4 regions of the Sinobaca sp. H24 genome follow, and region 4 is predicted to be linked to each of the others. Evidence: riboswitches for the same ligand, from Rfam matches in the RefSeq annotation. Region 4 holds a riboswitch; each other region holds the start of a gene.

Region 1 (7,784 bases), on a different contig from region 4:
TCAAATGTTTTACAATCAGTGGCCGATCAAAGCGGTAATGGATCACCTGCGTCTTGCTTTGAACCCTTATTATAACGATGCACTGCCTGAAGTGCTCCCCACGTTATTTATTAACAGGGAAAAAGGAATGCTTCATATCAAACGTCTAGAGGCTGTAGGGGAGCAGGCAGAGCCGCTGGAGATGCTTGAATCTCTCGGCGGACTGCGCGCTTTCCAGGTGAGCAAACTGCAGGAGAGAGAGCGTCTGCTCAAACAGATGAAACCAATGAAGCCAAAACAGGCAATAAAGAAAATGCGTGAAGCGTTTTATGATTCTTACCTGGAAGCTAATGAAGCACAGGCGGAAACAATGCATAAAGAAGGCGTGAAAGAAACGCTGGATGAACTCGAGACGTCTGCCGGCCGATTTGATTCGGTTCTTGCTTTTGTATCCTTTGTAGATGATATGGTGGAAATGTATAAAGGCATGCAGAAAAAAACGCAGTCCGCCAAAACAGATGCAGTGTCGCTTATGACAATTCATCGGGCGAAAGGTCTTGAATTTCCGGTCGTCTATTTAATCGGTGCATCGGAAACGATACTGCCGCATAGTTCTGCAGTAAAGGCTGCCGGATGTGGAGATTTTATAAAGAAGAGTAATGAAAGTGAAGAAAAAGCAATAGAGGAGGAACGACGCTTAGCTTATGTCGCTATCACAAGGGCAAAAGAAGAGCTCTATATCGGTTCCCCCGCCCAATACGCGGAAAAGCTGTGGAAGTATCCCGATTTTTTTTAGAAGCTTTCCCACATGCGACCCAAAAAAGGAGCCAGCCCATGGAACAGTTGCCGGAAGAAAGAAAAATAGTAAAAGCGTGGTTATGTACGAACGAGGATTGTATTGTATGGGTGAAAATTCAAACCCAGGAAGACGATACGCTTCAGGAAAAGACATGCCCTATCTGTAAATCAAAAATGGAAAAAGGCGAAAAAGAAGTTATTATCGCGCAAAGAAGAAACAACAGAAGATAATAAGAAAAGCGGACACATCCGTTAAGCCCCAGAGCTCCTGGAGCTCCTGCAAGAAGAGCCTGCGATTCGCTGACAGGAGGGAAGGAGGCTCGAGGGGCTGGATGTGGAGCTGGACAACAAGAAAGGAATAAGAGTCCTGGTCAGCCGCAGAGATTTCTGGAAAGTTCGCGCAGGAAGCTCTGCTGCCGAAGCGTAACCTGAAGAAGCGGCAGCGGTTGGACTCTTATTCTGGACAAAGAAAAGCGGACACATCCGTTAAGCCCCAGAGGCTTTTAAGAATGGATAAAAAGAAAAGCCTAAAGCGGTGTTAAAGTCGCTTTAGGCCTTTTTTTATAGGGGGAATGGTGGTGGAGCCTTTGGAAAACATGCTTTTGATCATGTATTGTCCATATTGGATCCCCTGATGATAAGACACTTTACCGGGAAGCGGCGGGATATGCTCGACATGAGCGTCAATAACGACAGGAACCTCACTGGTGGATGCCTGCTTCAATGCGTGCCGGAGCTCTTCGCGTGAATCAGCTGTATAGCCGATCCCCCCGCAGGCGCGGGCAAACGCTGCATAATCTATATCACTAATATCCGTTGCTTCAGGCTGATTGCCCATTGCCTGCTGTTCAAATTCAATCATCGAAATTTTTTCATTATTGAATACGACCATAATAATGGGGAGCTTATATTTTACAGCTGTTACAAAATCCTGCATGCCCATCGAAAAACCGCCGTCGCCGACAATACCAATCACCTGGCGGTCAGGAAAAGCAAGTTTTGCTGCAATCGCTCCGGGCAGCGAACAGCCCATCGTTGCAAGCCAGGAGGAAATGATCATCTTTTGCTTATTCAGGTGTAGATAGCGGGCGGTCCAGACTGTAATACTGCCCACATCGAGAGAGACAATAGCATCATCTTCCAACATACGCTGGATCTCAGCCATGGCCTGCTGAGGCTGCAGGAGCTTCGTTTCTTTATCAATGTCCTGCTGGAGTTCGTCGTTCCAGCTTTTCCGTTTTTTAATACAGCTTTGCAGAAAATCATCCTCTTTTTCTTCAAGCCCATTCGTGAACCATGGGAGAATCGAGCGCAGATCTCCTATAAGTCCGACCCGGGAAGGGTAATATTTCCCGATAACAGAAGAATCAATATCAATTTGGACGGCCGGGGTGTTCTCTGGAAGAAATTCACGATAAGGAAATGCTGTTCCAAGCAGGAGGAGCAGATCGGCTTCCTGTATGGCTTCATAGGACGGCTTTGTCCCAAGCTGTCCGAGCTGGCCCATATTGTGTGGATGATCATCCGGGATCATTCCTTTAGCCGGAAGGGAAACGATAATAGGTGCTTTGATTTTTTCAGCGAAAGCCAATACTTCATCGGCTGCACCTTCGGCTCCCTTTCCAACGAGAATAGCAGGTTTTTTTGATTCGTGTATATACGCCGTTGCTTCTTTGAGGTCTTTTTCCTCCGGACGTATAACAGGAGAAGAATAGATGGGGGACGTCATGGCTTCTTTTGATTTCACCTTCTGGCTGAATAAATCATCCGGAACAATTAGAACGGCCGGGCCTTTTTGGGCGTAAGCTGTACGTATAGCCTGATTAAGCATATCCGGAAGCTGCTCGGCTGTCTGGACGCGGCGGTTGTATACCCCTACGTCTTCAAACATCGCTTCAAGCTTTAACTCCTGAAAATGATCGGTTCCGACCATTGTGCTGCTGATTTGTCCTACAATAGCAAGGACTGGTACTTTGTCTTTTTTTGCGTCGTAAAGTCCGTTCTGCAGATGAACAGCTCCGGGACCTGCAATGGATAAACAGACACCAATCTGATGAGTAAGCTTGGCATGTGCTGAGGCCGCAAGTGCCCCTGTTTCTTCGTGTCGTATTTGAATAAAACGAATGTCTTCCTGTTTTCGGAGTTCTTCCATCAGTTCATTAATAGAATCACCCGGCATTCCAAAAATCCGGTCTACCTGCCACGTGTGTAAAAGATCAATCACCTGTTTACCGGCTGTTTGTTCGAGCATTAGAACATCCCCCGTTTCATAGTGTTATATAGGTTAAACCATTCCCTGTTCACGGACTATTAAACAATTCTTTCCAAACGTAGAGGTCTTATGCTACTTAAAAATATTGAACCAGCCTTTCCATTTAAACAAAAGCAAAAACGCCTGCTGTGCCGGCCATCGCTGCGAGAGTAATAAAATAGCCGTTATCTGCTGAAAGCTCCGGCATGTTCGTAAAGTTCATACCATACAGTCCGGCAATAAAGGTAAGCGGAATAAAAATAGTAGAAACAATAGTCAAAGTCATCATAATTTCGTTCATTCGATTGGAGTTGATCGTCTGATAGTTGTCCCGCATATCAGAAGTCATCTCGCGGTTCGATTGAATGAGTTCAGTCTGTTTTAATAAGTGATCATATATGTCCCGGTAGTATGCCTTATGTTCCGTAATAAGTTCCAGGCGCAGGTCAAGCATCCGGTAAAGAAGATCCCGCATTGGTACGATAGTCCGGCGCAGCTGAAGAAGGTCTCCGCGGATATCAAACACTTCATCAATCAAAGCCCCATATGTTTTGTCCGCGTCTTTTTCTTCAATTTCGTTCAGGCGGTCTTCCATTTGATAGAGAGGCGGGAAGTACGCGTCAACCATCTTATCGATAACAGAATAAATAATGTAATATGGCCCCTTATCACGAAAATCAGCAGAGGCCAGGGCCTTTTCCCAGACTGCATCTATCTCCGGCGAGGCGCTTAAGTGAAAGGTCACGACAAAGTTACTGCCGGAAAGATATCTACTTCTTTTTTAGCAAAGGTGTCCTTCTGAAGCGAATGCATGACAAAAAAACTCAAAATCTTCATAGTGATCGTATTTAGGGCGCTGCATGGAATGAAAGCAGTCTTCCACAGCGAGCGGATGAAAAGCAAAATCCTGTTCCAGCCGGGAAGCTTCTTCATCCGCAGGGTCTCTAAAATCAGCCCAGAACCATTTAATCGTGTTATCTGCCAGCAGCACAGAAATATCTTCATTTTCTTTCCACTCATTATGTATCGTAACCGCCATTGTGCGAATCATGGACGTGCTCCTTTCTGTATCTTAACCAACATATATAAATAGCCTATTTGTCACCAGGTCAAACATGCGGTTGTATGAAAACGCAATATATGATTTACTGGAAATACAAATGAATAATCACGCATCACTTCTAGGGGAGCTGTATAAGCTGAGAAAAGGAGACATCCTTGACCCTTATTACCTGATCTGGTTCATACCGGCGGAGGGAAGAAGCGGAAGACGGTTTCGTTGTCTTTGCTTCTTCTTTCAGGAAGAAGCTTTTTTGTATTCTAGATGCGAATCAGCCATTTGATGGGGGAGCAGAGATAATGACAGAACTATCCGGACTGTTAACACATATGGAAGAGAAGCAGGAAGATCTTCTCGAACTGGTGAGGACCTTAATTTCTTACAAAACACCGGCACCACCGGCAAGATACAGCAGAGATCCAGGCGTTTATTGCTTCGTATGTAAAAGAAATGAACTATGAGGTCGACACCTGGGACGTTTACCCCGGTGATCCTAACGTTGTAGCGACGAAAAAAGGAACCAGTTCATCCAAATACCACAGTCTTATACTGAACGGACATGTCGATACAGCAGAAGTGGAAGGATCAGAATGGACAACAGACCCATATCAGGCAGAAGTAAAAGATGGCTGGATTCAGGGGCGCGGGGCAGCCGATATGAAAGGCGGGCTGGCCGGAGCTTTATTTGTGCTGCGTATGTTCCATGAACAGGGAATAAAGCTTCCAGGTGACCTGACGCTGCAGTCAGTCATTGGAGAAGAGGTTGGTGAGGCAGGAACGCTTGCCTGCTGCAGGCGCGGCTACACAGCAGACTATGCGCTCGTTGTAGATACGAGTGATCTTCACATTCAGGGCCAGGGCGGCGTGATTACCGGATGGATTACGATCAAAAGTCCGGAGACGTTCCATGATGCCATGAGACGGAATATGATCCATGCAGGAGGCGCAGTAAGGGGAGCCAGTGCAATTGAAAAAATGATGGTTATTATCCAGGGCCTGCAGACGCTGGAAAGACAGTGGGCTGTAGAAAAGAGTTACCCCGGCGTTCCGGCCGGAGCTAACACGATTAACCCGGCCGTCATTGAAGGGGGAAGGAACGCGGCGTTTGTAGCAGATGAATGCCGGCTTTGGGTGACGGTTCACTTCTACCCGGATGAAACACATGAATCTGCCGCTGCAGAAGTAGAAGCACATATACGGAATGTGGCATCAGGAGATCCCTGGCTGCAACATCATCCTCCTGTATTTGAATGGGGCGGTACGTCTATGATTGAGGACCGGGGAGAAATTTTTCCATCGCTTTCGGTTGATAAAGAACATAAGGGGACGAACATGCTGGCAGACTCCCTGGAGAAAATATCTGGAGAAAAAGCAGTCCTTGATGTTTCTCCCACTGTAACAGATGGAGGGTGGCTTGGAGATGCCGGTATCCCAACAGCTATCTTTGGACCGGGGACGCTTTCGAATGCACACGCCGTGAACGAACAACTTTCTATTGATCAGCTGCTTACATTTACGAGAACGCTTGCCGTTTATATATACGAATGGCTGCACTCAGAAAAGAACGAGGAGGAATAGATATGTCATTCAGCCGCACGCTTCAGCAGAAACTGGAGCCGATCTGGACCAAAAACCACAGCCATCCATTTGTTACCGGGATGGGAGACGGGACATTGGACAAAGATGCATTTCGTTATTTCATGATTCAGGATTATTTGTATTTAAAAGAGTATTCCCGCTTGTTTGCAATGGGAACGATGAAAGCCCGGACACTAAAAACGATGGGGGAGTTCGCCGATCTGCTGCAGTCTACTCTGAATGAAGAAATGCAGCTGCACCGGGAATACAGTGCTAAGCTGAATATTACAGAAGAAGAACTGGAGCAGGCAGAGGCAGCCCCTGTCACTTTGGCTTATACAAGATACATGCTGCATGAAGGACAAAGCGGCGGGCTCGCCGAGCTGACAGCGGCCCTGCTTCCGTGTATGTGGAGCTACGCAGAAATCGGACGGGATTTAAGCCGTATACCCGGCGCTGCTGAGCACGAGTTATATGGAGAATGGATACGGATGTACAGTGATCCTGGTTTTCAGGAGCTTGCCGACTGGTGCATTGCTCTGTTGGATGAACTGGCAGAAGGGAAGCCTCAGCATGAACTCGACAAGCTGGAAGAAATCTTTTTAACGACAACTAAATTTGAGTATTTGTTCTGGGATATGGCCTATCATCATAAAACCTGGCCGGTATAATAGAAAGAAACACGAATCGAAAAAAAACCTCGGATTCCTAAAAAGGGATCCGAGGTTTTTTTGTTACGACTTCTTTTGAGGCAGCTCTTTTTTTGATTTAAGGTTTTTTTAACAAGAATACCCCAAACCATTCGTTTTCATCGGTCCAGAATGCGTCGACTTCCAAATGTGCCTGGTCGACAAGAGCAATAAATTCAGAAATGGAAAACTTATGCGAGTTTTCCGTATGAATGGTTTCGCCTTTGGAAAAATGAAAGGTGTGCTCTTCCAGAGAGATGAATTGTTCTTTATTGCTTTGAATATGCATTTCGATGCGCCCTTTTTCCTCGGAATAAAAAGCATGATGCATAAAATCGTCAGCATGGATGCCCGCATTCATTTCCTTATTCATACGTTCCAGAATGTTTAAGTTAAAGGCAGCCGTAATCCCCTTTTCATCATTGTAGGCTTTGTGAAGAAGGGAGGTGTCTTTCTTTAAATCGACACCAATCAAAATCTGCCCATCTGCCGCAAGCTCACTTCCAAGCGACTGCAGAAAATCCGTGGCTTCTTCTCTTTGGAAGTTGCCTATTGTAGAACCTAGAAAACAGATTGTTTTATTGATTTCCAGGTCCTCGTGCAGAAACTCCAGCGTGCTCGTGTAATCTGCGCAGATGCCGGTAACTTCCAATGCCGGATAATACTTCAGCACTTGTTCTGCCGTATCCTGAAGGGCGCTGATCGATATATCGACCGGTTTATAAGCTGCAGGCTTGTCCAGGAAAGGAAGCACCTGATTAATTTTTTCGAAGCTTCCGCTGCCGAGTTCAATAATATGAGCCTGTCCACCGATCGCCGCAGCAATATCAGGGCCAAAATCGTGCAGGATTTCCATTTCTGCCCGGCTTACATAATACTCCGGCAGCTTTGTAATGGCATTAAATAATTCACTTCCTGTTTTGTCGTAAAAATGCTTAGCAGGAAGGGTCTTGGGCATCTGTCCAAGACCGGCAATGACATCATCTTTAAAAGAAGACAACTCAGGCTGCAGATCTACTAACGTATAAGGAAGGTTTATTTTTTTCATTTATTCATCCCTGGCAAGACGGATACCGCTGAACTGCCAGCGTTTTTCAGGTGGAAAGAAATTTCGGTACGTAGAGCGGATGTGTGCCTGAGGTGTGGCACAGGAGCCGCCGCGCAGTACCATTTGGTTACTCATGAATTTAGCATTATATTCTCCGAGTGCCCCTTCGAGAGGACGGTTATTTGGATAAGGAGCATAAGGGCTTCTCGTCCATTCCCATACGTTCCATAGACCTGATGCGGTCTTCTACAGGTGCAGGGTGATAAGCCTCTGACTCTACAAAGTGTCCCTCTGGCGGATGATCACGGAAGGCATGCTCCCATTCCTGTTCTGTAGGAAGCCTGAATCCGGCCCAGCGGGAAAAGGCGTCTGCCTCATAAT
Region 2 (7,784 bases), on a different contig from region 4:
GTCGCTTTATACATACTAACGCCGGCTCTAGTGTTCCGGACCTTTTACACAACAGAACCTGATTATGATGTGTTTCTGATTGTTTTGTTTGCCGTCATCTTTCTTATTGCCATGCTTTTGTTGAATAAACTGCTGGCCTTTATATTCCGCTGGGATGCTCCGACGGAAAGCGGTATGACGCTGTCTACTGCATTTATGAATGCAGGAAATTACGGAGCTCCCCTGATATTGTTTGCTTTTGGGGAAGAGGCGTTTGCTTATGCCGTCATTTTTATGGTGATTCAATCCTTTTCATGAGTACGGTAGGAGTATATATCGCCAACCGCAGTAATATGACAGGTGCTGACGCGCTTCGCGTTGTATTCAAAATGCCTGCTTTCTTTGCTCTGCTCTTAGGAATATTGTTTCAATGGCTTCATATTACGATCCCGCCGACCTATTTTGACAGCATCAGTATGCTGGGCGAAGCCTCCATTCCCGTAGTAATGGTCGTGCTTGGCATGCAGCTTGCTAAAATTTCCCTGGCTTCCCTTGAATGGAAGCTGATCAGCATTGGGACAGCGGTAAGACTCGTTATTTCCCCGGTAATTGCCTATGGATTGACGCAGCTGCTGCAGACAAATGAGCTTTTGAGTACGGTGCTGATTGTAGCGGTAGCGATGCCGACCGCAGCAACGATTGCTATGATATCTGTAGAGTTTCATTCGAGTCCCGATCTGGTTTCAAGCATTACGCTGCTGACGACCATTTTAAGTGTACCTTCCCTTTGGATACTGTTATTAATAATTGGTACCTAGGGGTAACAAAGAAAGCGCAATCAAGATATAATATGGGATGATGCATGAAAAGAGAAGGGAGCATATGTAATGAGAAAATGGGGAATAGGTGCCGGCACATTTGGACTTCTTTTGTTAAGTGCCTGCGGCGGTTCCGATGAATCGGAAGCTGAAAATAGTCCGCCCAGCAGCGAACCAATTGAAGTAGCGATACATATCGATGAACCGGCTGTGACCGGAGAAACAGCTCTAATTGAAGCGCATGTTGAACAGGATGGAGAAGCGGTGGAAGACGCGGGCGAAGTGCTGTTTGAAATATGGAGTGAAGGCGAACAGGAAATGGGCGAGCAGATAGAAGGGGAACACAGCAGCGATGGGGAATATATGCTGGAGTATACGTTTGAAGAGAGCGGTACGCACCACGTTACAGCCCATGTGACAGCCCGCAATATGCACAGCATGCCGACAGAGGAAATAGAAGTAGAATAGAAAGAGAGAAAGGCAGTCTTTGCCTTCCTCTTATCGTAAAAAGGTGAGCCGCCTCGAATTACAGCGTATCTTTTTTGCGGATTTCCGATACCGATTTAGCACCAATGCCCCAGTTGTCGGTTTCTACTTCATCAATAACAACGATAGTCGTCTGTGGATTCTTGCCGAGAACATCCTGCAGCAGTTTAGTAGCGCCTTCAATAAGCTGTTGTTTTTGTTCCGGAGTTGCGGGCTTATGTTCTTTTGTAATTTTAATATTTACAAATGGCATGATGAATCTCTCCTTTTATTAACGTGTACTTTCAGTATAAAGGTTTTTCCTTATTTAGACAGTCTTTAGTTTATGTTGATTGACAATTCAAACAACGATAGCTTACGATGAATACTATAACCAATTCAATAGTTTTACCACTAGGGGTGCCTTTTTAAAGGGCTGAGATTGAAGTGATACTTCGGGACTCTTTGAACCTGATCTGGAGATATACCAGCGGAGGGAAGTGGCTTGTCCTGCTTTTTCCGCAGAAACCAACAGCCGCTTTCCCTCATGGGAAGGCGGCTTTTTTCATGGGAACAAACGGAAAAGAACTGCATGCTGTATCGACCGGCAGGCAGACCTTAAGAGAATGGATGGACATTTCCAAAGAGATGAAAGAATATATCGATTGTTTTCATATACGTGAACCTCTCTGGTCGCTCAGGGAGTTACGAACCGCTGTTGCATTCCTAAAGGAAGAGGGAGTGGCGGACTACCAGGTCCGTTTGAATATACCGGAAGAAAATAGACGGCATTTCAAAGAGGTTGGATATCATTTGAAAGAAGCCGTAGAGCAAAAGCCGACACAGTGTCTCACTGCAGGCTGGTCTGTTCACAGCCTGGAAGCGGCCCGCTTAAAAGAAAAGGCAGGCGCTGATTATCTATTTTTCGGGCATGTGTTTGTTACCGGCAGTAAGCCGGGATTGGAACCACACGGCCTGAAGAAGCTCGAAGCTATTTCAGAAGCGACTGCACTGCCGGTGATCGCAATCGGCGGTATTACTCCGGAACGTGTGAAATCGTGTATCCGCTCCGGTGCTTCCGGTATTGCAGTACTTTCAGGTTTATACGAAGCAGAAGATCCGAAGCAGCGGGCGTACGAATATTATATAAAACTGAAAGAGGAGGGAAAACTATGTCATCCTATCATACCGTAGTGATCGGCGGCGGTATTAACGGCTGTTCCACTGCCTTTCATTTAGCACAAAAAGGCAAGCGGGTACTTCTTTTGGAACGGAGCACGATTGGCAGTGAAGCTTCCAGTGCCGCTGCCGGTATGCTTGGAGCACAGGTGGAAATCAACAGCCAGGGTGCGTTTTTTGATTTTGCCAGAGCAAGCCGTTCTATGTACGACGAATTAGTCCCTCAACTTGAATCCTATTCAGGCATTCACGTAGATTATATAAAAAACGGTATGCTGAAAACCGCACACTCAGATGAAGAAACGAGCCATCTTCTTGATGTACTTGCCTTTCAGCAGGAGGCCGGTGAAAAAGTCAGCTGGCTGACCCATGAAGAGCTGCAGAAAAAAGAATCAAAGCTGGCAGATGAGACCGCTCAAGGCGCTCTGTATATGCCGGAAGACGGACAGGTTATGGCGCCTTATCTAACGAAAGCCTATGCCGGAAGCGCCGTCTTTTAGGTGCAGAAATAATGGAGCATACCTTGGTTTCTTCCATTAAGCAGAAGACAGGCGGCTATGAGGTGACCTCGAGCCGGGGGACAATAGAAGCAGAGCATGTAGTGATGGCAGGAGGCGCATGGACAGACCTGAATAGACGGAGATATTGGTGTGATGCCGGAGATGATACCTGTCAAAGGAGATATTTTATCTATCCGGCCCGCAGAGAAGCTTATTACGTCCACCATTCACGCTCCAGATGTATACCTTGTTCCCAAGAAAAACGGCACGGTCATTGTCGGGCAACGGAACATCCAGGTTCTATGGAGAGCAGGGTGTATGCAGGCTCTATTCATGACCTGTTGAAAAGCGCATTTACGCTGGTGCCGGATCTTGCCGGAGCAGAATTCAAACAGGCGTGGAGTGGAGTTAGACCGCAGTCTGCTGACGGTATGCCTTATCTTGGCTCTGTAGATAATCAAGGTCTCTGGATGGCAGCCGGGCATTACCGTAATGGCATTCTGCTTTCAGCCGGCACAGGGGACTGGCTCGCCCGTTCCATCTGTGGAGAACCGGTAAACGCGGAATGGGAGAAGGCCTTTTCTCCCCGCCGAAAACGAATAAAGGAAGGTGTTTCTAGTGAAGCTCACCATTAATGGAGAAGAAAAGCAGGTTCCGGATACAGTGGAGTCCGTTGAACAGCTGCTTGCATTTTAACGTTGGTCACAAAAAATCTGTTGTAGAAAAGAACGGAGATATTTTAACCAGGCCGGAGCAGAAGGAATCAGCGCTGAAGGAAAAACCGGCTGGACAATTGTTCACTTTGTAGGAGAGGATGAAAGATGTTAAACTATTGGAGATTTTCTTTTGAATCGCGTTTGTTTTAGGTACAGGCAAATATAAAACCGCTGAGGTGCAGAAGCAGGCAGTGGCAGCTTCAGAGACGGAAGTACTGACGTTTGCGTAAGACGGATGAATATTTTTTGACAGCTCTCAGCCGGATCCTTTTGAAGCTATGGATCTTAACGGATACAGGCTGCTTCCGAACACGGCCGGAGCCAAAAACAGCGAAGAAGCTGTACGAATCGCAAGAATGGCAGATGCAGCTGGTATGTGTGACATGATTAAAGTAGAAGTAATTGGCTGTGATAAAACCCTGCTGCCAGATCCTGTGGAAACGCTCAAAGCCTCTGAACAGCTTCTGAATGAAGGGTTTACCGTCTTAACGTATACATCGGATGATGTGGTGCTGGCAAGGAAGCTGCAGGAGCTTGGCATTCACGCTATTATGCCCGGAGCCTCTCCTATTGGAACAGGGCTGGGTATCGTAAACCCCTACAATCTTGCCCATATTATTGAACAGGCTGTAGTGCCGGTTATTGTTGATGCAGGGATTGGAAGCCCTAAGGATGCCTCTTATGCAATGGAGCTTGGAGCGGATGGAGTGCTGTTAAATACAGCAGTAGCCGGTGCCGATGATCCAGTGAAGATGGCAGAAGCGATGAAGCTGGCGGTTCAGGCAGGAAAACTCGGCCATGAAGCCGGCCGCACCGAGAAGAAATTTTATGCACAGGCAAGCAGCCCTTCTGAAGGAATGAGCCAGCTGTGATGAACAGCCGTTATTCCCGCCAGGAGCTGTTCGCTCCGATCGGAAAACAAGGGCCAGGCAATCGGGGATAAGCATGCCGTTATAATAGGCGCGGGAGCATTAGGAAGCAGTATGGCGGAAACACTCGTAAGAGCCGGGATCGGTTCGATTTCGATCGTGGACCGGGACTATGTGGAACACAGCAATTTAAACCGCCAGCAGCTGTACACTGAATGGGATGCAGACAGCTCAACGCCGAAAGCTGCTGCGGCAGAAGCCCGTCTTCGTGACATTAACCCGCATTCGGATGTGAATGCTGTAATAGGAGAAGTAGACCCGCTCTCTTAGAGTCGTTCCTTCCAGCATGTTATTATTGACGCGCTCGATAATTTTGAAACCCGTATGATGGTTAACGACTTTGCCTGCCTGCATAATATTCCTTTTATTTACGGCGCCTGTGTAGGAAGCTATGGTATCACGTACACCATTTTACCCGGAGACACGCCATGCCTGCACTGCCTGATGGAGGATATACCAATGGATGGTGAAACATGTGATACGGCAGGCATTATCGCTCCGGCAGTACAGATGGTCAGTGCCCACCAGGCAGCGGAGGCGTTGAAAATATTGAGCGGAAACGAAGAGGATCTGAGGCGTACCCTTTTGTCTTTTGACGTCTGGGAAAATCAACACCGCACGATAAACCTGGATAAATTAAAAAAAGAAGACTGCTCTTCCTGCGGTGTTCAAGCTTCCTACCCGTATCTGCAGTGGGAAGCTAAATCATCTCTAGAGACGCTGTGTGGACGTGATGCCGTACAGGTCAGGCCTGCCAGGAATGCGGGTGCATCTTTGCAGCACCTGAAAGAACGGCATGAAAGTATTATTCAGAAATCCAACCCTCATCTGCTTGTGCTGCAGTGGGAAGAAAAAAGGATCGTACTGTTTGCAGATGGACGGGCTATTATTCATGGGGAATCGGATAAAGGAAAAGCACGGAAAATCTATCATCAGATCGTCGGCGGTTAAAAATAAGTTTTAAAGTTAATATTTCCGGGAAAACTTCCTTCAGAAGGGAGAGATAAACAATGGAACCATTTTATAAAGAATATTTAAACGACGATGAGGCTGTAACAGCAGTCGACAGACTAAAGACACAAGGTATCAGCGAGGATATATATATATTATTACTCATGATAAAGAAAGAACAAACCGCCTTGCAGACGAAGCAGATGCTAACACAGCAGGTGCTAAAGAGCAGGGTATCGGCGAGAGCATCAAAAACGTATTCCGCAAGCAGGGAGACGAACTTCGTGCGAAATTCCAGGAGCTTGGTTATACAGAAGCAAAAGCAGAAGAATTAGAGGACAAGCTTGACGACGGTAAAGTTATTCTTGTCGTAAAAGATGCTCCAACTGATTTAAGCCTATAATCAAAAAGAACGGGGTGCCTTCTTTGAAGGCATCCTTTTTTTCTGGTAAATATAGGGGAGCAGTATGTAAAAGCATGGTATAACCCCGCATAAAACTATAAGTTACATAAATAAACAACAAATAAAATAGCGGCTTTAAAGCAAATGTTGTATAGTATACTATGGACAGCCTGTGCACTTTTTATACGTATATTTTCATAAGAAAAAGGGTATAAAAAGGTACACTATGTGATTTTTAAATAGAGAGTCAATGAAAAAGACAAAAAGAGACGATTCCGGACGGATAGGACGGAACATACGACCTGGAGGTAGAAAGACAATGAAAATTATTATTGCAGGCGGCGACGGATTCTGCGGATGGCCGACAGCCCTTTATCTTTCCAAACAAGGACATGATGTATCCATTGTAGATAATCTTATTAGAAGAAAATGGGACGAAGAGCTTCATTCCAATTCCATCACTCCTCTTGCCACGCTGGAAGAAAGAGTAGCGAAATGGAAAGAACTTACAGGAAAAGAAATTCGTACATACGAAGGAGACTTGAATCATTATGATTTTCTTCGTGAAGTGTTAAAGCAGGAGCAGCCGGACGCTTTTGTTCATTTTGCGGAGCAGCGTTCCGCACCTTATTCCATGATTGACCGTGAGCATGCTGTGTTTACTCAGACAAATAACGTTGTAGGTACGCTTAACGTTCTTTACGGTATTAAGGAAATCGTACCGGAGTGTCATTTGATTAAGCTTGGAACAATGGGAGAGTACGGCACTCCAAATATTGAAATCGAAGAAGGCTATATTGAAATTGAGCATAAAGGCAGAAAAGATGTACTTCCTTTCCCAAAACAGCCTAATTCTTTTTACCATTTATCAAAAGTTCACGACAGCCACAATATCATGTTTGCCTGCAAAACATGGGGCATCCGTGCGACGGATTTAAACCAGGGCATTGTGTATGGACTCGATACAGAAGAAACGGCTATGGATCCTGCGCTTGTGAATCGTCTCGACTATGACGGCGTATTTGGAACGGCTTTGAATCGCTTTATTATCCAATCTGCTATCGGCCATGATTTGACGGTATATGGCAAAGGACAGCAGATCAGAGGCTTCCTGAATATCCGTGATACCGTCCGTTGTATTGAAATTGCTGCAGAAAATCCGGCAGACAATGGAGAGTTCCGCGTATTTAACCAGTTTACAGAAGAATTTTCTATTACTGAATTGGCGGAGATGGTGCAGCGCGTAGCAAAAGAAGAGGGGATTGAAGTAGAAGTAGGCAAATATGACAATCCAAGGATCGAAGCAGAAGAGCATTTTTACCGTGCGGTAAATACAAATCTTCTTGATCTCGGTCTTGAGCCTTTCATGCTGACAGATGACGTGATACGGGAAATCCTCAACGCTGCGCTGACGCATAAAGACCGTGTAGTAAAAGAAAATGTTCTTCCCAACGTAACCTGGAAATAATAAAAACGGAGTGTGTTCCTGTTGAAAATAGCCATAATAACTGAAACCTTTCTGCCGTCCACAGATGGTATTGTTACCCGGCTGACAGCCTGCATCACCTGGCTGCTTGATCAGGGGCATGAAGTGCGGATTTACGCGCCGGACCTTGGTGTTTATGAATACAAAGGAGCTAAAGTAATTGGACTTTCCCATATTACATTTCCCTTTTATCGTTCCAAGCAGTTTGCCGTGCCGCACCCTGTTGTAAAAAAACATCTGAAAGAATTTAATCCGGACGTAGTTCATGTAGTGAACCCGGCGGTTGTAGGATACGCTGGCATTAAATATGCCAGGCAGCTCAAGCTGCCGCTTGTAGCTTCCTATCACACAAATCTGG
Region 3 (7,784 bases), on a different contig from region 4:
TACCGTACTGATAGTGGCAGTGGCAATGCCGACCGCGGCCACAATTGCGATGATTTCGGTAGAGTTTCATTCGAGCCCCGATCTGGTTTCGAGTATTACGCTGCTCACTACGATTCTAAGCGTTCCTTCCCTCTGGATACTGTTATTAATAATTGGTACTTGAGGGGGTAACAAAGAAAGCGCACTCACGATATAATGAAAGATGCAGAGCGAAAAAGAGAAGGGAGCTTTTTTATGAAAAAATGGGCAGCAGGAAGCACAGCTTTTATGCTTCTTTTGTTAAGTGCATGCGGCGGTTCCGGGGAATCAGAAGCCGAAAGCGAACCTCCAAGCACCGAACCTATTGAAGTAGCCATACATACGGATGAAACAGTGGAGGCTGGAGAAACGGTTCAGGTTGAAGCTCAGGTAGAGCAGGAAGGAGAAGCGGTAGAGGATGCGAACGAGGTTTTATTTGAAATATGGAGAGAAGGGGAGCAGGAAACGGGAGAGCAGATAGAAGGAGAGCACAAAAGCAGCGGAGAATACACGCAGGAGTATACGTTCGAAGAAAGCGGCACTTATTTTATTACAGCACACGTGACAGCCCGTAATATGCACAGCATGCCGACAGAGGAACTCGAAGTAGAGTAAAGAAATGGGAGGGCAGCAGACGCCCTCCCTGTTTTTAAATTAGTTATGCTGTTTGAATTAGAGCGTGTCTTTCTTGCGGATTTCCGAAACGGATTTAGCTCCAATGCCCCAGTTATCGGTTTCCACTTCATCAATCACAACGACGGTCGTCTGCGGATTTTTTCCGAGAACATCCTGAAGCAGTTTTGTCGCGCCTTCAATAAGCTGCTGCTTTTGTTCCGGCGTAGCGGGCTTTTGTTCCTTCGTAATTTTAATATTTACAAATGGCATGATGTATCTCTCCTTTTAATTAACGTATGCATTTAGTATAAAGCTTTCTTCGAGTTTAAACAGTAGTTACTTTATGTTGATTGACAATTCAAACAATGATAGCTTACGATAAACACTAGAACCAATTTAATAGTGTTACCACTAGGGGTGCCTTTTAAAAGGGCTGAGATTGAAGTGATACTTCGGGACTCTTTGAACCTGATCTGGATATACCAGCGGAGGGAAGTGGCTTGTCCTGCTTCTCTCAGCAGAAACCAACAGCCGTCTTCCCTCAGGGGAAGGCGGCTTTTTTAATGAATATACAACGAAACGAACTGCATGCGGTGTCGACAGGCCGGCAGACATTGGAAGAGTGGATGCACATTTCTAAAAAAATCAAAAAATACACGGATTGTTTTCACGTTCGGGAGCCCCTCTGGTCTCTTGAAGAGTTACGAACCGCCATTGAATTTCTGCAGAAAGAAGGGGTGCCGCCGGAGCAGATCCGCTTGAATATACCCGAAGAAAAAAGAAGCTGTTTCAGCGGAACCGGTTTTCATTTGAAAGAAGCTGCTGCACAAAAGCCGGAACAAAGCCTCATGACCGGCTGGTCTGTTCACAGCATAGAAGCTGCCCGTGAAAAAGAAAAGGCCGGCGCGGACTATTTGTTTTTTGGGCATGTATTTTCAACAGGTAGTAAACAAGGCCTTCAACCGCGGGGGCTTCAGCAGCTTTCGATTATCGCCCGAGAGTCACAGCTGCCGGTAATAGCCATCGGCGGAATTACGCCTGAACAGGTGAAAGACTGCATTCGCTCCGGTGCTGCAGGGGTTGCAATGCTGTCGGGTCTTTATGAAGCAGCAGATCCGGAGCGGCAGGCCTGCGCCTATTTTACGAAACTCAACAAGGAGGGAAAATAAATGATTTCCTATCATACCGTAGTGATCGGCGGCGGTATTAATGGCTGTTCAACTGCCTTTCATCTCGCAGAAAAAGGAAAACGGGTGCTTCTTTTGGAACGAAACACGATCGGCAGCGAGGCCTCCAGCGCCGCTGCCGGTATGCTCGGTGCCCAGGTGGAGATTAATAGTAAAGGTGCTTTTTTTGATTTTGCAAGAGCGAGCCGTGCGATGTACGACGAGCTGGTACCTAAACTGGAATCCTATTCGAATGTACAGGTGGACTATATCAAAAACGGAATGCTTAAAACGGCTCATACGGATGAAGAAACAACCCACCTGCTTGAGGTGCTCTCGTTTCAGCAGAAAGCAGGCGAAAAAGTCAGCTGGCTGACCCGGGAGGACCTGCAGAAAAAAGAACCAGACCTTAAAGATGAGACCTTTCAAGGTGCTCTTTATATGCCGGAGGACGGCCAGGTGATGGCTCCATATCTAACGCACGCCTATGCCCAAAGTGCTGTTCATTTAGGTGCAGAAATAATGGAGCATACCTCCGTTTCTTCTATTAAGAAGAAATCAGGGGGATATAAAGTGACTTCAGAACAGATAACAGTTGAAGCGGAGCATGTAGTGATGGCAGGAGGAGCCTGGACAGACCTGCTGGAAGGTGATATTGCCGTCATGCCGGAAATGATTCCCGTTAAAGGAGATATTTTATCGATCCGCCCAAAAAAACAGCTCTTTACGTCAACGATCCACGCTCCAGACGTGTATCTTGTGCCGAAGAAAAACGGCACGGTTACTATCGGGGCAACCGAGCATCCGGGAAGTATGGAAAAGCAGGTATACGCCGGTTCCATTCATGACCTGTTGAAAAGCGCATTCGTGCTGGTACCGGGTCTTGCCGGGGCGGAATTCAATCAGGCATGGAGCGGTATCAGGCCGCAGTCTGCAGATGGACTACCTTATCTTGGTTCGATAGACAATCAAGGTCTCTGGATGGCAGCCGGGCATTACCGGAACGGTATCCTGCTTTCAGCGGGTACAGGAGTCTGGCTTGCCCGAACCATTTGTGGAGAGACAATAAATCAGGAATGGGAGAGGGCGTTTTCTCCCCATCGAAAACAAACAAAGGAAGGTGTTTCCAGTGAAGCTTATCATTAATGGAGAAGAACAGCAGATACCGGAGATGGTGGAATCTGTCGAGCAGCTGCTTGCTCATTTTAACGTTGGACACAAAAAATCTGTTGTAGAAAAAAACGGGGAAATTTTGACTAAACCTGAACAGAAAGAATCGCTGCTGAACGAAAACGACAGGTTGGAAATTGTTCATTTTGTAGGAGGAGGATGAGAGATGCTGAATATTGGAGGATTTTCTTTAGCATCACGATTATTTCTAGGCACGGGGAAATACAAAACAGCTGAGGTGCAGAAACAGGCGGTGGAAGCGTCAGAGACGGAAGTGCTGACATTTGCCGTCAGGCGGATGAATATCTTCGACAGCTCGCAGCCGGATCCTTTCGAAGATATGGACCTTAAAGGGTACAGGCTGCTTCCCAATACGGCCGGCGCAAAGACGGCTGAAGAAGCCGTGAGAATAGCAAGAATGGCAGATGCAGCCGGCATGTGCGATATGATTAAAGTGGAAGTGATCGGATGTGATAAAACCCTGCTGCCGGATCCTGTAGAAACGCTGAAGGCCTCCGAACAGCTTTTGAAGGAAGGCTTTACTGTACTCACATATACTTCAGATGACGTGGTACTCGCAAGAAAGCTTCAGGAGCTGGGCATTCACGCGATCATGCCGGGCGCATCGCCTATCGGTACCGGACTGGGGATCGTCAATCCTTACAATCTAGCCCATATTATAGAACAGGCGGTTGTCCCTGTTATCGTAGACGCGGGCATCGGCAGTCCTAAAGATGCGTCCTATGCAATGGAGCTCGGAGCAGACGGTGTGCTGTTGAATACAGCTGTGGCAGGAGCTGATCAGCCGGTGAAAATGGCAGAAGCGATGAAACTGGCCGTTCAGGCAGGAAAGCTTGGACATGAAGCCGGGCGTACAGAAAAGAAATTCTATGCACAGGCAAGCAGTCCCACGGAAGGAATGAGCCAGCTGTGAACGACGGTCGTTATTCCCGTCAGGAGCTGTTCGCGCCCATTGAAAAAAAGGGTCAGCAGTCCATTGAACAAAAACATGCCATTATTATCGGTGCGGGCGCTTTAGGAAGCAGTATGGCTGAAACGCTTGTCAGGGCAGGGATCGGAGCGGTTTCTATTGTAGACCGGGATTATGTGGAGCACAGCAATTTAAACCGTCAGCAGCTGTATACCGAATTGGATGCAGACAACTCTATCCCAAAAGCCGCTGCGGCAGAAGCACGACTCCGCGATATTAATCGGTATGCCGATATAAAAGCTGTTGTAGGCGAAGTGGATCCATCCCTTTTGGAATCCTTTCTGCCTGCAGATATTATTATTGATGCACTTGATAACTTTGAAACCCGTATGCTGGTAAACGATTTTGCCTGTCGTCATCAGATTCCTTTTATATATGGTGCCTGTGTAGGAAGCTATGGACTCACCTATACCATTCTTCCCGGGGACACCCCCTGCCTGCACTGTCTGGTGGAGGATATTCCAATGGACGGGGAGACGTGTGATACGGCCGGCATTATTGCGCCGGCTGTGCAGATGGTCAGTGCCCACCAGGCTGCAGAGGCTTTAAAATTATTAAGCGGAAACGAGAAAGATCTGCGGCGGACGCTGCTTTCTTTTGATGTCTGGAAAAATGAACACCGTACGATGAATCTGGACAAATTAAAAAAACAGGACTGTACTTCCTGCGGAACGAAAGCTGATTACCCTTATCTGCAGTGGGAATCCGGGTCTTCGCTGGAAACGCTGTGCGGTCGGGATGCCGTACAAATCCGGCCGGCAAAAACGGCAGAAGCCTCGTTGGGTCGTCTTAAAGAACAGCACGAACATTTAGTACGAAAATCCAATTCCCATCTGCTTGTACTGGAATGGGAAGAAAAAAGAATCGTTTTGTTTGCAGACGGCCGTGCCATTATTCACGGAGAAACGGATAAGGCGAATGCACGGAAAATTTATCATCAGATTGTGGGCGGATAAAAGAAAGTTTTAAATTTTTCGTTTCGGGGAACACTCATCTGAGAAGGGAGAGATAAACAATGGAACCATTTTATAAAGAATATTTAAACGACGATGAGGCTGTAACAGCTGTAGACAGATTAAAAACACAGGGCATCAGTGAGGATAACATTTTCGTCGTGACTCACGACAAAGAAAGAACAAATCGTGTAGCAGATGAAGCAGATGCCAACCCGGCAGGTGCCAAGGAGCAGGGAATCGGCGCGAGCATCAAAAACGTATTCCGCAAACAGGGAGACGAGCTTCGTGCAAAATTCCAGGAGCTTGGCTATACAGAAGCGAAAGCAGAAGAGCTGGAAGAAAAGCTCGACGACGGAAAAATTATTCTTGTCGTAAAAGATGCTCCAGCTGATTTAAGTCTATAATCAAAAAGAATGGGGTGCCTTCTTTGGAAGGCACCTCTTTTTTCTGTAAAATATAGAAAAGCATCAGTATGTAAAAGCATGGTATAACCCCGCAGAAAACTAAAAGTTACATAAATAATCAGCAAATAAAATAGCGGCTTTAAAACAAATGTTGTATAGTATACTATGGACAGGGTGTGTACCTTTTATACATATATTTTCGTATTATTACGTGTATAATTAGGTATGCTATGCGGTTTTTTTACAAGCAGCACTAATTTAAACAAAAAGAGACTATTCCAGCCGGATAGGATGGAATATATGACCTGGAGGTAGAAACACAATGAAAATCATTATTGCAGGCGGAGACGGATTCTGCGGCTGGCCGACAGCCCTTTATCTTTCCAAAAAAGGACATGACGTATCGATCGTAGATAATCTTATCAGAAGAAAATGGGACGAGGAACTTCATTCCAACTCTATTACCCCTCTTGCTACACTAGAAGAAAGAGTAGCGAAATGGAAAGAGCTCACTGGAAAAGAAATTCGTACATACGAAGGAGATTTAAATCATTATGATTTTCTTCGTGAGGTGTTAAAGCAGGAGCAGCCGGACGCATTTGTCCACTTTGCTGAACAGCGTTCCGCACCTTATTCCATGATTGACCGCGAGCATGCTGTTTTCACCCAGACAAACAACGTCGTAGGAACACTGAACGTACTATACGGCATTAAAGAAATTGTACCGGAGTGCCACTTAATTAAGCTTGGAACAATGGGAGAATACGGAACCCCTAACATCGAAATCGAAGAAGGCTATATCGAAATTGAGCATAAAGGCAGAAAAGATGTGCTTCCTTTTCCAAAGCAGCCAAACTCGTTTTACCATTTATCAAAAGTTCATGACAGCCACAATATTATGTTTGCCTGCAAGACGTGGGGTATTCGTGCCACCGATTTAAACCAGGGCATCGTATACGGCCTGGACACAGAAGAAACGGCTATGGATCCGGTTCTTGTAAACCGCCTCGATTATGACGGCGTGTTCGGAACGGCATTAAACCGCTTTATTATTCAGTCTGCTATCGGACATGACCTGACTGTTTACGGAAAAGGCCAGCAGATTAGAGGCTTCCTGAATATCCGCGACACCGTACGTTGTATTGAAATTGCTGCTGAAAATCCTGCAGACAATGGTGAGTTCCGCGTATTTAACCAGTTTACAGAAGAATTTTCTATTACGGACTTAGCGGAAATGGTGCAGCGTGTAGCAAAAGAAGAAGGCATTGAAGTGGAAGTCGGCAAGTATGACAATCCCCGCATCGAGGCAGAAGAGCATTTTTACCGTGCGGTAAATACAAATCTTCTAGACCTTGGACTTGAGCCGTTTATGCTGACAGATGATGTAATCAAAGAGATCCTTCACGCAGCACTGACTCATAAAGACCGCGTTGTAAAAGAAAATGTTCTTCCGAACGTAACCTGGAAATAATAAAAACGGAGTGTGTTCCTGTTGAAAATAGCCATAATAACTGAAACCTTTCTGCCTTCCACAGATGGTATCGTAACCCGGCTTACAGCCTGCATCAGCTGGCTGCTTGACCAGGGGCACGAGGTGCGGATTTACGCACCTGACCTTGGAGTTTATGAATATAAAGGAGCAAAAGTAATCGGCCTTTCCCACATTACGTTTCCTTTTTATCGCAAGCAGTTTGCGGTCCCGCATCCGGTCGTAAAAAAACATCTGAAGGAATATAAACCGGATGTAGTCCATGTAGTAAACCCGGCCGTGGTAGGATATGCAGGCATTAAATATGCAAGGCAGCTTAATCTGCCGCTTGTCGCCTCTTATCATACGAACCTGGCCCAGTATATGGATTATTATAAACTTGGCAGCTTGAAATGGCTGATGTGGTGGCATTTTCGCAGAATGCATAATCAGGCGGATATTAATTTATGTACGTCGCAGACGGTCAAAGATGAGCTGGTGAGCCGTAATTTTGAGCGTATGCATTTATGGAAGCGCGGGGTAAATACTGAGCAGTTTTCCCCGGACAAATACAGCGAATCGATGCGACGCCGGCTGACAGGCGGCCAGCCCGAAAAAACCCTGCTGCTATATGTAGGGAGACTGGCTGCGGAAAAAGAAATTGAGAAAGTCCGGCATGTTCTGGAAGAGTCGGATACGTTTGTTCTTGCTATTGTAGGAGACGGTCCGCACCGCCAGGCTCTTGAAGAACACTTCAAAGGTACGAATACGATTTTTACCGGATTTATGCATGGGGAAGAGCTGGCAGAAACATTTGCTACATCAGATGTGTTTGTGTTTCCTTCTACTACGGAAACGCTGGGACTCGTTATCATGGAAGCAATGGCATCCGGACTGCCTCTGGTGGCTGCACAGAGTGGACCTACCAGAGAACAGATCGAAGACGGAAAAACAGGGCTTTTATATGAACCTGACGTAGAAGGGGACTTTACGAAA
Region 4 (7,784 bases):
CATACGAAAGAAAGACCCTTTCCAATTGAGGAAGGGTCTTTTTCATTTGCCGCAGCATTGTCCGGCCTGCTTCTACCAGGTAAACGTAACTGCTGATTCAGCAGGGAGGGAATACATAAACGATTCATCGTCTTCTTGTACTTTAAATTCCTGCTCCCCGGCACTGAGATTGGCGGCAATTAAGACATGAGAACCGTCCGGATTCTCAAAAGCCACTGTTTCAATCTCATCAGCATAGTGGGTGGAATCAATGCGCACCGCACCGGGTTCAACAAATTTGCTCGCATGCCCAAGCGTGTAGTATTCAACATTTTCTGTTATATCCCCCGTATCAGGATCAATGGTAACCACCCCGCGGCAGTCAGGACATCCGCCGTTTTGAGGACCGTCTGATGGATCAAGGGCCAGGTTCCAGAACTGGACACTTTCCGCATAATTTCTTGTGCCGCCGATCAGCATATTGGTCATGTTCCAGCTTAGATTCTCCCCGAAATCGGTATTCCAGCTGCCGCCGCTGCACTCAGTTACGTAGATGTTTTTATTTGGATAAGCCTCATGAACATCGGTCATCGCCTCAGGTTCACCAGCGTAGCAGTGAAAAGCCATACCGTCTGTATAGTCATTGGCCTGTTCATCACCGAGCACTGCATTGGCATAATCAAGCCCGGTATCCCAGTTGTGATCAAAAGCGATGATTTCTGTTTCAATATTCTCTTCCTCGAAAGCGGGGCCCAAATGTTCCCTGATAAAGTCACGCTGTTCGATGCCGTTCATACTCATTGTTGGATATTCCTCTGACGTATATTCAGGCTCATTCTGCACCGCTACAGCATCAACTTCCACGCCTTCCTCTTCATAGGCCTGAATGTACTTCACAAAATAGTCCGCATATGTTTCGTAAATCGCAGGATCCGTATAATCAAGAAACGACCCGTTGAATGTGTATTCTTCCTTCATCCATGGCGGTGCCGACCAGGGAGAGCCGAAGATAAATATATCTTCGTTTTTATCCTGAATTTCTCCAAGAAGCGACCATACTTCCCGATCCGGTTCAATCGAGAAGTTTTCCAGATCGTAATCAGTGCCGCCTTCCTCTACATCGTTGTAGGAGTAGCTGAGCGGATCACCGTTTTCGTCTACAGAATAATCGGATGCTCCAATAGAATGACGGATAAAATTCATGTTAATGCCATCATCTGTAAAAATGTCATCCAGCAGATCATCTTTTTGATCCGGCGTCAGAACATTGTTAATGAGATAGGCGGAAGATCCGGTTACCGCCATGCCAAATCCTTCGATTTCCTGATAAGTGGTGTCCGGGTCGACTTCCACAGTCAGGGGAGCCTCCGGTGTCTCTTCATCCGGCTGGAATTCTATCTCCGCCTGTTCATCAAGCAGGTTTTCCTCGTCGCCTGTAGTAAGCCAAACTTCCGCACTGTTATCTAAATAATCTGCAAGACGGAAAACGCCGATTACAGCAGCAAGCAGGGCAGCCATAATGAGTCCTGTTCGTAACCATTTATTTTTAAGTATATAAACCGCTCCCTTACTAATTTAATATAGCCGCTGATCGGGCACTCGTTCATTATATCCATTTTAACGAACGAAATACAATTAAATAAACCTTATATAGAACAGAGAGCGGAAAATATTATTCAAGCACAGCTGAAAAATTAAAAAACGCTTCTGTCTATCTTAGTGATAGACAAAAGCGTTTGGGTGGAAAATAATGCCGCTATGTTAGCTGTAGTAGCGTTCCAATCCTCTAACAATGGCGTTGGCTGCAGCTTCACGAAAAGCACTGGAGCGGAGTTTCTCCGCGTCAGACGGCTCATCCATGAAAGCGACCTCAGCAAGAACAGCCGGCATGGATGTATTCCGGATAACAGAATAGTTTGCATCCTTACTGCCACGGTCAGCTGTTCCAAGAGCTTTGATCATTTCTTCCTGAATCAGGCCGGCAAGCTCTGCGCCGTCCTGACTGCCGGTATAATAGAACGTTTCTGTACCGGAAGCTGCACCATTTGCAGCATTCGCATGAATACTCACAAAGCTGCTGGCACTTGCAGCATTGGCTATACGAGCGCGCTCTTCAAGACCTACATAAACATCGGAAGTTCTTGTCATAACCACGTCAGAGCCGGCAGCATTTAATTTCTGCTGCACCCGCTGGCCAATATCAAGCACTACATCTTTTTCCTGAAGACCGTTGGCAACAGCTCCGGGATCACTGCCGCCGTGACCGGGGTCGATGGCAATCGTTTCACCAGCAAGCGGATTTCCGCCTCCGGCCGGAGGTGTAACAGGTGCAGGCGTGCTGCCTTCTACAACCGACAATTAATTAAGGCTTACATAGCCATACGTGTCATTAAAGTAGATAAGTGCCCAGTTGCCGACCGTATCCTCTACTTCGACTGTGGTGCCGTTTGGCAGCGAGCCGCGGATTTCAGAGGAGGCATTGGCGCCGGAACGGACGTTCAGGCTGTTATTTACTCCTGTGACTGTGCCCTGGTACTGGCCCGTGCGATCACCTGATCCGGCGGAAGGTTCATTTAGATCAACGTAGTTCATGCTGACATACCCATATGTATCGTTGAAATAAATAAGCGCCCAGTCTCCTACAATGTCTTCAATTTCAATGGTAGAACCGTTAGGCAGCCATCCTCTAACTTCTGAGGAGGCATTTGCACCGGAGCGGACATTCAAACTGCTTTCTACTCCGCTGATAATTCCTGTCTGGCTTATTTCGTTTGCGCTCGCTTCTCTTTGTTCCTGAAAAGGAGAAAAGAAAAGCAGCAGACTTGTAACAGCCAAAGCAAAAACCATAAAAGCGGCTGTCTGTTTTTTGTTCATACATCGCTCCTTTTTTTATGGCAGTTTCTTTGATTTCCCTGCTGCAGGATAATATCCTCAGTAGAACAGCTTATGTATTCAGGAAAAAAAAGACCATGTATGAAATACTACCTGTAGGACCGAAATTTGAAAAGTCCCATTCTTCAATTAGTTCTTACCTATTACTGGAAAAAGAAGTGCTTTTTCAGGGATAGAACAATGTTTTAAAACGAAGGGAAGAATCTTTTTAAAATGAATGCAGGATTATAGGCAGTGAAGGGTATAGTCGTAAAAAGGGCTGTATAAACCACAGCAGGAAGTATGGAAAGGAAGGACAGACCTATGGATAAACAGGAAGTAATAATAATCGGGGCAGGGCCTACCGGTCTTACGCTGGCGCTTGAGCTTTCCCGTTATCATATTCCAATTCGCATCATCGCTAAAGACAGCGGTCCCGGCCAGGCATCAAGAGCAATGGCCGTTGTGCCGAGAACGCTGGAGTTTTACCGGCAGTTTGGCATTGACCAGGAAGTAATAAACAATGGCATCAAGCTGGATAACATTCTGGTACGGGTGGAAGGAGAAGAAAAAGCGGCAGTTAATTTTCAGCTGCTCGGCGGTGATTTGAGTCCCTATCCATTTGTGCTGACTTATCCTCAGGATGACCATGAAGCATTTCTCATTAGCAAAACTAAAAGCGCAGGGGATTGAAATAGATTGGGGAACGGAGCTTGTATCCTTTACTCATAATGACACAGGGACGACGGCTGTAGTCAAAAAAGACGGTCGCACGGAAGAAATTCAAAGCTCTTATCTTGTAGGCTGCGACGGAGCTTCAAGCATCGTGCGGACAGAACTTGATATTGATTTTACAGGCGGTACCTACCCACAGATATTTTGTGTGATTGATATTGAAGGAGAAGGAGAAGCTATTAGTTCGAAAAGTATGAACATGTGTTTCAGCGGAGATGAATTTGCGATCTTTATGCCGGTACGAAGCAGTAAAACGACCAGGCTGATTAGTATTATACCGAGAGAGCTGCAAAAGCAGGGAAAGACTTCGTTTGAAGATATAAAACCATTTCTGGAATCTGCATTTAAAGTGCGGATTGATAAAGTAAACTGGTATTCGACGTACAGCGTTCATCATCGTGTGGCTGAACACTTTCAACAGGGTCGTGTGTTTTTAGCCGGGGATGCCGCGCACATACACAGTCCTGCCGGCGGACAAGGAATGAATACGGGAATCGGTGATGCGGTGAACCTGGGCTGGAAGCTTGCATCCGTCATTCAACAACGGGCACATCCATCTATATTGGAAACATACAGCCCGGAGCGACGTACCTTTGCTAAGGTCCTTGTGGCAAGCACCGACCGTGCGTTTACAAGAATCGTTGCAAAAGATAAACCGAGCAAGCTGCTTCGTAAAAATATTATTCCGGCCGGGATCCCTCTGTTAAATTATTCCAGATTTATCCGGCGGATTGTATTTAATATTCTTTCCCAGATTCGTGTAAATTATAAAAAAAGCGATCTGAGCTATGGACACAAAAACAGGCTGCACGCCGGCCAGCGCCTCCCGTATACGGGCTATAACTATGATGCGCTGAATGAAATGGACTGGCAGATTCATATATATGGTCAGGCAAGTGACTCTATGAAAGAATTTGCGTCACGGCACCATATTTCTTTATTTAAATGGCCGTGGGATAAGCGAGCTTCCAAGGCGGGACTCGTCGAAGATGCTCTCTGCTTTATCCGTCCCGATGGACATATCGGATTTTTAAGCGAATATCAGGATACCTATGAGCTGAATGCCTACATGAGAGAGCACGGAATCGTTACAGAAGCGGCCAAAAGCCATGCAGCAAATTAGTGAAAACGTGATATAGTATTAGAAGCTCGGGATAAGGGAGGGCTTATGGAAATATCCAAAGCACGTTTTGCTGCTTTATGTATCTGTCATAGCATTTTGTTTCTTTTTTCCATTCTGCTGCTTGGCCTTCTGCTGAGCGGTATCCTTACAACAGAGAGAAATGGTCTCTACCTTGTATTGGGATCTATTATTCTTTTTTCCAGCATCATTGGCATAGATAATATACTGAAAATGCTGGAAGAAAGAAAAATAGCATAAAAAAGCTCCGCTTCTTTATACGAGAAGCGGAGCTTTTATGCGTCTATGGGTTATTGCTCTGTGTATTGTTGTTTGGGTTGGATTCAAGCAGCAGCAAGCCGGAAGAAGAAGGATCCCGCTGCTGGAGCTCGTAGAGAGAAGCGGTCAGCTCCATAAACCACGGTTTGTCATTGGATTCGAGTGCCAGATCTATCATATTGAGCAGACCGGCTTCATAATCGAGGCCTGCATTTTCGAGTTTCGTTACTTTCTGCTGAATAAGCGCTATCTTACGGCCGATAGATGCTTTGTTATCGGAAGATACGACAACCAGTGTTACCGTTTCGTTTAAGGAATTAACGTGATCGACATACCCAAAAATCAGCTCATCATTGTTTGTTACAGCTTTTACCCAATCACCATATTGAAGCGTATTTTTATTTGTGAGCATTCTGTAAACCTCCTCAAAGGATATCTAAAAATAGAGAGTGCCTTGTCTTCGGGTCCATAGCAGGAATGCGGTTAATTAATTCTTATTGTACCTTACTGGGGTAAGGCACCGTCAACTTATCTGCTTTTATCGAGCAGATCGGATAAATCAGCGATCGTATAATTTTTTAAAAAGTCTCCTAAATGCTCTTCAGCATCAATCAGAATGATCGAAAGAAGCGTATTTGTGGACGAATAAAGCGAATACGATACACTCTCTTCTGTTTTCTTAAATTGCAGTGTGCCTTCAGCAGTTATTTGGTAGATATCCCATAAATTGATCCGGCACGGGTCTCCTATTAGAGAAAAACCGCCGCCGATGCCTTCTTTAGATTCCACGTATCCGCAGTCTCTAAGAACGCTCAGAACTCTTCTTACCTGGACCGGATGAGCCTGGGCACTGGAAGCTATTTCAGTGCTTCTTGCATAGCGTTCCGGCTTTGTATCGAGAAATAACAAACTATGCACAGCGAGTGAAAACTCTCTATTCACAGGCATCACCCTTTCCCGGGGAAGCGATCCTTCTATATACTGTAAGTATAATTGTTACAGAAAATTCTGTCAATTAAAAAGAAGTGCTAATGGTATTTTTTTCAAAAAAGAAGGTTGAATATTTTATCTATTGTGCTATAGTAGTGGCAAGTTCATAAGTAATCCGCTAGGGGTGCCGTAAATGGCTGAGACAAGATGTATCTTGGTCCCTTTGAACCTGATCTGGTTAATACCAGCGTAGGAAAGTGGAGACGGCATCCTGCAGTATGGTTATTTTTTAGACTATATATGTTCAGGGCCACTCCACAACGGGGTGGCCCTTTTTTGTGCCTCCGGTTGTTCTGTCGGTATCACCTGCGGATGCTTATGGCATCAAAGGAGGTCTTTTGACATGAAATTTTCTGAACAGCTTTGGAAGGACACAGAACACTTATTTGAAGCAAGCTATAACAACCCGTTTATCCGGGGTATTGCTGAAGGGGAGCTGCCAGCTGCTTCTCTTACACACTATGTGAAACAGGATTATGAATACCTGAATGCCATGATCAAAGCAAAAGCATATGGCATAACTAAATGTAATTCAAGAGAAGATATGGCCATGTTTAACGATACGATTGAATTTGTATTAAACAGTGAAACACATCCACACCATAATTTGTGTGAGCAGGCAGGAGTATCCTATGAATCGCTGCAGGGATATGACCTGGCGCCGGCAGCCCAGCATTATACCCTGCAGATGCTGCATTATTCCTCGACAGGCACCCTTGGAGATGTGATAGCTGTTACACTTGCATGCCCATGGGTGTACTTGTATGTAGGAGAGAAGCTCATGGAAGAGGTCAGCCCGGGACCGGAGCATCCATTTAACGACTGGATCCGTTTTTACGGAGACAGGGAGGAGCGGGAAATGTATAAATACATTGATCGGCTTGATGAACTGGCAGAGACGGCAGGGGAAGAAGAAAAAAATAGATGGCGCCGGTTATTTATGGAAGGCTGCCAGCTGGAGTATATGTTTTTTGACATGGCTTTTCATGCGGCGGACTGGCCGTTTGAGCGCACGCTGGAAGAAACAGGACGTAAGGGATGAAAGCTGAGAAACTAAATCTCCGGGACATTGTAGTCATTGCATTTATTTCAGCCGTGTTTGGCGTACTTTATTTGCTTTGGGTTCTGCTTGGTCAGGTAGTGAGTGGTGTGATAGGGCCGGTAGGCGGCGGTTTGATGGCCGGCTTCTGGATACTGGCTCCAATTGTGTGTATGTATATTATCCAGAAACCGGGAACCGCTCTTCTTGCTGAAATGATTGCAGCCGGAACGGAAATTATGGTTGGCTCGGTAAATGCCGGTGCCGTATTAATTCTTGGTTTTACTCAGGGACTTGGGGCTGAGCTTATTTTCGCCTTGTTCTTCTACCGTTATTTCTCGCTGCCGGTCTTAATGCTGGCGGGTATGGGAGGCACCTTTGCGGCTTTTTGGACGCAGTACTTCTTATATGGAATCAACCAGTATTCCTTTATTGTTGCTGCAGCGATGATGGGGACGATGCTGATCAGCGGAGCACTTTTAGCCGGATGGGCGGGAAAAAGCTTTAGTGATGCGCTGGTGAAAACAGGGGTGCTCGATCGATTTGCATTAGGAAAGCAGTACCGCAGCCGAACGATGGAAAAGGATATCTCATGATAACAGCCGATCAGCTTACAGTGACTTATCCATTTACGAAGGAACCAGCGATGGCCGGCTTCACATCAAGAATTAGGAGTGGAGAAAATGTGCTGGTAATTGGTCCAAGCGGATCGGGTAAAAGCACGCTCACTCTGGCTGTGCAGGGCATTCTCCCGAGATCGGTAGAAGCAGA

What was found. Region 4 has a riboswitch for thiamine pyrophosphate ahead of tenA (thiaminase II). Riboswitches for the same ligand answer to the same signal wherever they lie in the genome.
Region 1: it holds a riboswitch for thiamine pyrophosphate, as region 4 does, so the genes downstream of both, MMY81_RS01190 (acetylornithine deacetylase) here and tenA (thiaminase II) in region 4, are expected to answer to the same signal.
Region 2: it holds a riboswitch for thiamine pyrophosphate, as region 4 does, so the genes downstream of both, MMY81_RS00780 (thiamine phosphate synthase) here and tenA (thiaminase II) in region 4, are expected to answer to the same signal.
Region 3: it holds a riboswitch for thiamine pyrophosphate, as region 4 does, so the genes downstream of both, MMY81_RS25065 (thiamine phosphate synthase) here and tenA (thiaminase II) in region 4, are expected to answer to the same signal.

What each region holds. Positions count from the first base shown of each region.
Region 1 is NZ_JALBWT010000001.1:200,545-208,328, reverse strand. It holds gene MMY81_RS01210 (ATP-dependent helicase) at 1-775, shown strand, start outside; gene MMY81_RS01205 (cold-inducible protein YdjO-related protein) at 814-1,008, shown strand; gene MMY81_RS01200 (pyruvate oxidase) at 1,316-3,028, opposite strand; partial or broken gene corA (magnesium/cobalt transporter CorA) at 3,153-4,067, opposite strand; TPP riboswitch at 4,202-4,304, shown strand; partial or broken gene MMY81_RS01190 (acetylornithine deacetylase) at 4,385-5,666, shown strand; gene tenA (thiaminase II) at 5,669-6,337, shown strand; gene egtD (L-histidine N(alpha)-methyltransferase) at 6,435-7,403, opposite strand; partial or broken gene MMY81_RS01175 (ergothioneine biosynthesis protein EgtB) at 7,404-7,568, opposite strand; gene egtB (ergothioneine biosynthesis protein EgtB) at 7,582-7,784, opposite strand, start outside.
Region 2 is NZ_JALBWT010000001.1:130,111-137,894, reverse strand. It holds gene MMY81_RS00800 (AEC family transporter) at 1-297, shown strand, start outside; gene MMY81_RS00795 (AEC family transporter) at 294-797, shown strand; gene MMY81_RS00790 (FixH family protein) at 867-1,265, shown strand; gene MMY81_RS00785 (tautomerase family protein) at 1,324-1,536, opposite strand; TPP riboswitch at 1,669-1,778, shown strand; gene MMY81_RS00780 (thiamine phosphate synthase) at 1,830-2,456, shown strand; partial or broken gene thiO (glycine oxidase ThiO) at 2,435-3,576, shown strand; partial or broken gene MMY81_RS00765 (thiazole synthase) at 3,834-4,529, shown strand; partial or broken gene MMY81_RS00760 (ThiF family adenylyltransferase) at 4,529-5,537, shown strand; gene MMY81_RS00755 (YflT domain-containing protein) at 5,686-5,940, shown strand; gene MMY81_RS00750 (NAD-dependent epimerase/dehydratase family protein) at 6,260-7,408, shown strand; gene MMY81_RS00745 (glycosyltransferase family 4 protein) at 7,430-7,784, shown strand, end outside.
Region 3 is NZ_JALBWT010000029.1:36,991-44,774, forward strand. It holds gene MMY81_RS25050 (AEC family transporter) at 1-163, shown strand, start outside; gene MMY81_RS25055 (FixH family protein) at 235-633, shown strand; gene MMY81_RS25060 (tautomerase family protein) at 691-903, opposite strand; TPP riboswitch at 1,037-1,144, shown strand; gene MMY81_RS25065 (thiamine phosphate synthase) at 1,197-1,802, shown strand; gene thiO (glycine oxidase ThiO) at 1,803-2,945, shown strand; gene thiS (sulfur carrier protein ThiS) at 2,929-3,132, shown strand; gene MMY81_RS25080 (thiazole synthase) at 3,136-3,903, shown strand; gene MMY81_RS25085 (ThiF family adenylyltransferase) at 3,900-4,916, shown strand; gene MMY81_RS25090 (YflT domain-containing protein) at 4,976-5,320, shown strand; gene MMY81_RS25095 (NAD-dependent epimerase/dehydratase family protein) at 5,643-6,791, shown strand; gene MMY81_RS25100 (glycosyltransferase family 4 protein) at 6,813-7,784, shown strand, end outside.
Region 4 is NZ_JALBWT010000006.1:167,350-175,133, reverse strand. It holds gene MMY81_RS10950 (glycoside hydrolase family 30 protein) at 73-1,497, opposite strand; gene MMY81_RS10945 (N-acetylmuramoyl-L-alanine amidase family protein) at 1,741-2,337, opposite strand; gene MMY81_RS10940 (SH3 domain-containing protein) at 2,338-2,853, opposite strand; gene MMY81_RS10935 (FAD-dependent oxidoreductase) at 3,175-3,543, shown strand; gene MMY81_RS10930 (FAD-dependent monooxygenase) at 3,500-4,708, shown strand; gene MMY81_RS10925 (hypothetical protein) at 4,754-4,966, shown strand; gene MMY81_RS10920 (IDEAL domain-containing protein) at 5,010-5,396, opposite strand; gene MMY81_RS10915 (RrF2 family transcriptional regulator) at 5,513-5,926, opposite strand; TPP riboswitch at 6,085-6,187, shown strand; gene tenA (thiaminase II) at 6,318-7,016, shown strand; gene MMY81_RS10905 (ECF transporter S component) at 7,013-7,609, shown strand; gene MMY81_RS10900 (ABC transporter ATP-binding protein) at 7,606-7,784, shown strand, end outside.